DNA from 2 places in the Xanthomonas boreopolis genome. Region 2 is predicted to be linked to the other one. Evidence: riboswitches for the same ligand, from Rfam matches in the RefSeq annotation. Region 2 holds a riboswitch; the other holds the start of a gene.

Region 1 (2,193 bases), 1.7 Mb from region 2:
CATCAGCCGCTGCGCGTCGTGGCCCTCGTACAGGTCGCGGATCACCGCGCGGCCGACGATCATGCCCACGCCGGCCGAGACGCCCTGCAGGGCGCGGAACGCCAGCAGCGTGCCGAGGTCGCGCGCCAGCGCGCAGCCGGCCGAGGCGGCGATGAACATCACCAGCCCGCCGACGATCACCCGCTTGCGGCCCCACGCGTCCGACAGCGGCCCGTGCACCACGCTCATCAGGCCGTAGAACAGCAGGTAGACGCTGATGGTCTGCTGGATCGCCACCTGGTCAACGCCCAGCCGGTGCCCGAGCTGCGGGAACGCGGGGAAGATCATGTCGATCGAGAACGGGCCGAACATCGCCAACCCGGCGAGCAGCAGTGCCAGGCGGTGGGTGGAGGGCGTGGATGCGGTCATGCCGGGGTCCGGGAACAGGCGTCGGAGGACGCATTCAGGCACCGGCCCCGAGCGGGGGCGGTGCCTGCGGAGAAAAAAGGATGGCGCACATGATAGCCCGGCCGTCCCGCCTGCCGCTGAACGCGCCGTCACGCGGCCGTGCCGGGGCGGGCAAACCGCTATAATCGCCCCGCTACATGGTGGGAGAAGCGGCCACCGCCGCTGCCGAAGGCGCAACGCCCGTAATCGCTCAGGCCCGATACCACCCGCAACAAAACTCTGGAGAGACCGGTTAGATCCGGCGCCGAAGGGGCACCAGACGCAGGCAGGCCACGCCGCGCCGCGTCTCCAAACTCTCAGGCAAAAGGACAGAGGGGCACGACCGGAAGCCTGCATGCCTCCGTTCGTCGTTCCCGCGGGAGCGGGAACCCAGGGGCGCGTCGCGCGCGAAAAGCGACGTCCATGGATTCCCGCCTGCGCGGGAGCGGCGACCGGAAGCGGGGCCTTCGCGTTCCCCTCTGCCCTGACGGAAACTTCTCCATGTCCAAGCCTTCCCTGCGCGATCTCGAACACCACGACGCCTTCGTCTCGCGCCACATCGGCCCCAACGACACCGAGATCGCGCAGATGCTGCGCGTGGTCGGCCACGATTCGCTGGACGCGCTGACCGACGCGATCGTCCCCGGCCGGATCAAGTCGCCGGCCCCGCTGGCGCTGCCGGAAAGCATGACCGAGGAGGAAGCGCTGGCGAAGATCCGCGCGATCGCCAACCGCAACACGGTCTTCCGCAGCTTCATCGGCCAGGGCTACTACGGCACCCATACGCCGAAGGTGATCCTGCGCAACGTGCTGGAGAACCCGGCCTGGTACACCGCCTACACCCCGTACCAGGCGGAGATCTCGCAGGGCCGCATGGAGGCGCTGATCAACTTCCAGACGCTGTGCGCCGACCTGACCGGCATGGAGATCGCCAACGCCTCGCTGCTGGACGAGGCCACCGCCGCCGCCGAAGCGATGACGCTGGCCAAGCGCTCGGCCAAGTCCAAGTCGAACCTGTTCTTCGTGCACGACGCGGTGCATCCGCAGACCCTGGAGCTGCTGCGCACCCGCGCCGAGCCGCTGGGCATCGAGCTGCGCGTGGGCACGCCCGAGGAGGCGCTGGAGGCCGACGCCTTCGGCGTGCTGCTGCAGTACCCGGACACCTTCGGCCGCATCGGCGACCACAAGGCGCTGGCCGAGGCCGTGCACGCGCGCGGCGGCCTGGTCGCGGTGGCGACCGACCTGCTGGCGCTGACCCTGATCGCCGCGCCCGGCGAATGGGGCGCGGACATCGTGGTCGGCAACAGCCAGCGCTTCGGCGTGCCGTTCGGCTTCGGCGGCCCGCACGCCGCCTTCATGGCCTGCCGCGACGCCTACAAGCGCTCGATGCCCGGCCGCCTGATCGGCGTATCCATCGACGCCCAGGGCAATCCCGCCTACCGCCTGACCCTGCAGACCCGCGAGCAGCACATCCGCCGCGAGAAGGCCACCTCCAACATCTGCACGGCGCAGGTGCTGCTGGCGGTGATGGCCTCGATGTACGCCGTCTACCACGGCCCGGACGGGCTCAAGCGCATCGCCACGCGCGTGCACCGCTACACCGCGATCCTGGCCGCCGCGCTGCGCAGCGCCGGGCTGCAGCTCAACGACGCCTTCTTCGACACCCTCACCGTCGAAGGCGTGGACGCCGAGGAAATCCATACCTACGCCAGCCACGCGCGCATCAACCTGCGCAAGATCGATGGCCGCCGCGTCGGCATCAGCCTG
Region 2 (2,193 bases):
CCGGCCGACGAGACCAGCCGGCGGATCGCCGGGCACCTGATCGAGTTCCTCAAGCACGAGGTCGCCAAGGGCCGGCTGCCGGCCAACCTGCTGCCGCTGCAGTCTGGCGTGGGCAACATCCCCAACGCGGTGCTGGCCGGCCTGGCCGAGAGCGGCTTCCGCGACCTGGAGGCGTTCACCGAGGTCATCCAGGACGGCATGCTCGCCCTGCTCAAGTCCGGCGTGCTGCGCTATGCCTCGTGCACCGGCTTCGCGCTGAGCCCGGAGGCGAACGAGGCGTTCAAGCGCGACATCGACTTCTACCGCGAGCGCATCGTCATGCGCACGCAGGAGATCTCCAACCATCCCGAGCTGGTGCGGCGCCTGGGCTGCATCGGCATGAACGGCATGATCGAGGCCGACCTGTACGGCAACGTCAACTCCACCCACGTCATGGGCTCGCGGATCATGAACGGCATCGGAGGCTCGGGCGACTTCGCCCGCAACGGGTTCCTGTCGACCTTCCTGAGCCCGTCCACCGCCAAGAACGGCACCATCTCGGCGATCGTGCCGATGGTCAGCCACGTCGACCACACCGAGCATGACGTGTCGATCGTCGTCACCGAGCAGGGCCTGGCCGACCTGCGCGGGCTGCCGCCGAGGCGCCGCGCGCAGGTGGTGATCGACCGCTGCGCGCACCCGGACTACCGCGACGCGTTGCAGGACTACTTCGACCGCGCCTGCCGCGGCAGCTACGGCAAGCACACGCCGCACCTGTTGCCGGAGGCGCTGTCCTGGCACCAGCGCTGGCTCGACACCGGCACGATGCGCGGCTGAACGCGCGCCGGTTCCGCAGGCGGCGGCGGGCGCCTACAATTCGCCTGGAACGCAGGAGAGCGGAGCCGCCAGGCTCCCGCCGAAGGCGCAGGCTCCCATAATCGCTCAGGCCCGCCGGCCCCCGCCGGCATCCACTGCGTCCACCCACAGCCGATCTGGAGAGAGGCCTTCGATGGCCCGCCGAAGGGGCACGCGGCCACGCCGCCGAACTCTCAGGCAAAAGGACAGCGGGAGCGGCAACCGGTCACCCGAACGCGCCATGGCCGCCATGGCGCGTTCGCGCGTGCGCCGGTCCACGCCCCGACCGGAGCCTTTCGCATGTTGCTGCAGATCATCTACCTCATCGCCATCAGCGCCGAAGCCATGACCGGCGCGCTCGCCGCCGGGCGCCGGCGCATGGACCTGTTCGGCGTGGTCATCATCGCCTGCGTCACAGCGCTCGGCGGCGGCTCGCTGCGCGACGTGGTGCTGGGCCACTATCCGCTGGGCTGGGTGCGCCATCCCGAATACCTCGGCTTCACCATCGGCGCGGCGCTGGTGGCGACCTGGCTGGCGCGCTGGATGCACCATTTCCGCCGCACCTTCCTGGTCCTGGACGGGCTCGGGCTGGTCGCCTTCACCCTGATCGGCTGCGCGATCGCGCGCGGGGCCGGCCACCACCCTGCGATCGTGGTGATCGCCGGCCTGCTCACCGGCGCGTTCGGCGGCGTGCTGCGCGACGTGCTCTGCAACGAGGTGCCGCTGATCTTCCAGCGCGAGCTGTACGCGGGAGTGGCGCTGCTGACCGGCGCGGCCTACCTGCTGTTGCTGGCGGCCGGCCTGCCCGAGGCCACGACCACCCTGGCCTGCCTCGGCGGCGGCTTCCTGTTGCGGCTGGCGGCACTGCGGTTCGGCTGGGAGATGCCCAAGTTCGTCTATCGCGACGATCCGCACTGAGCGGCACCGGATGCCGGCGCCGCCCACCGGCCGGCAAAGCGCGGCCACATGCGGGGCGCAGCATCGATCCCGTCCGGCGATGACGGGTCCACTCTCTCCGCCTCCCGCCGCGCCGGACCGGACGGCCGTGTCCGCGCCGGGCAGGGACCCCCTGCCCGGCCCTTGGCGCCGGCTCAGGCCGCAGCGGACAGCGCGCGGCGGCGGCGGGCGCGCACCGCTTCGGCCAGCCGTTCCAGCACCTGCACCGAGGTGTCCCAGTCGATGCAGCCGTCGGTGATGCTCTGGCCGTAGGTCAGCGCACAGCCGGGGACCAGGTCCTGGCGGCCGCCGACCAGGTGGCTTTCCACCATCACGCCGATGATCGCGTCCTGGCCCTGCTCCAGCTGCCGGGCGATGTCCTCGACCACCTTGGGCTGGTTGTCCGGGTTCTTGCCGCTGTTG

The links. A riboswitch is a leader RNA that binds a small molecule or an ion and turns the genes downstream of it on or off. The one in region 2 is predicted to bind glycine.
Region 1: another riboswitch for glycine. It lies ahead of gcvP (aminomethyl-transferring glycine dehydrogenase); the one in region 2 lies ahead of M3M27_RS02385 (trimeric intracellular cation channel family protein).

What each region holds. Positions count from the first base shown of each region.
Region 1 covers NZ_CP097162.1:3,307,158-3,309,350, forward strand. The annotation lists gene M3M27_RS14875 (multidrug effflux MFS transporter) at 1-408, opposite strand, end outside; glycine riboswitch at 657-769, shown strand; gene gcvP (aminomethyl-transferring glycine dehydrogenase) at 928-2,193, shown strand, end outside.
Region 2 covers NZ_CP097162.1:531,818-534,010, reverse strand. The annotation lists gene M3M27_RS02390 (acetyl-CoA hydrolase/transferase family protein) at 1-816, shown strand, start outside; glycine riboswitch at 962-1,052, shown strand; gene M3M27_RS02385 (trimeric intracellular cation channel family protein) at 1,135-1,752, shown strand; gene M3M27_RS02380 (3-deoxy-7-phosphoheptulonate synthase) at 1,926-2,193, opposite strand, start outside.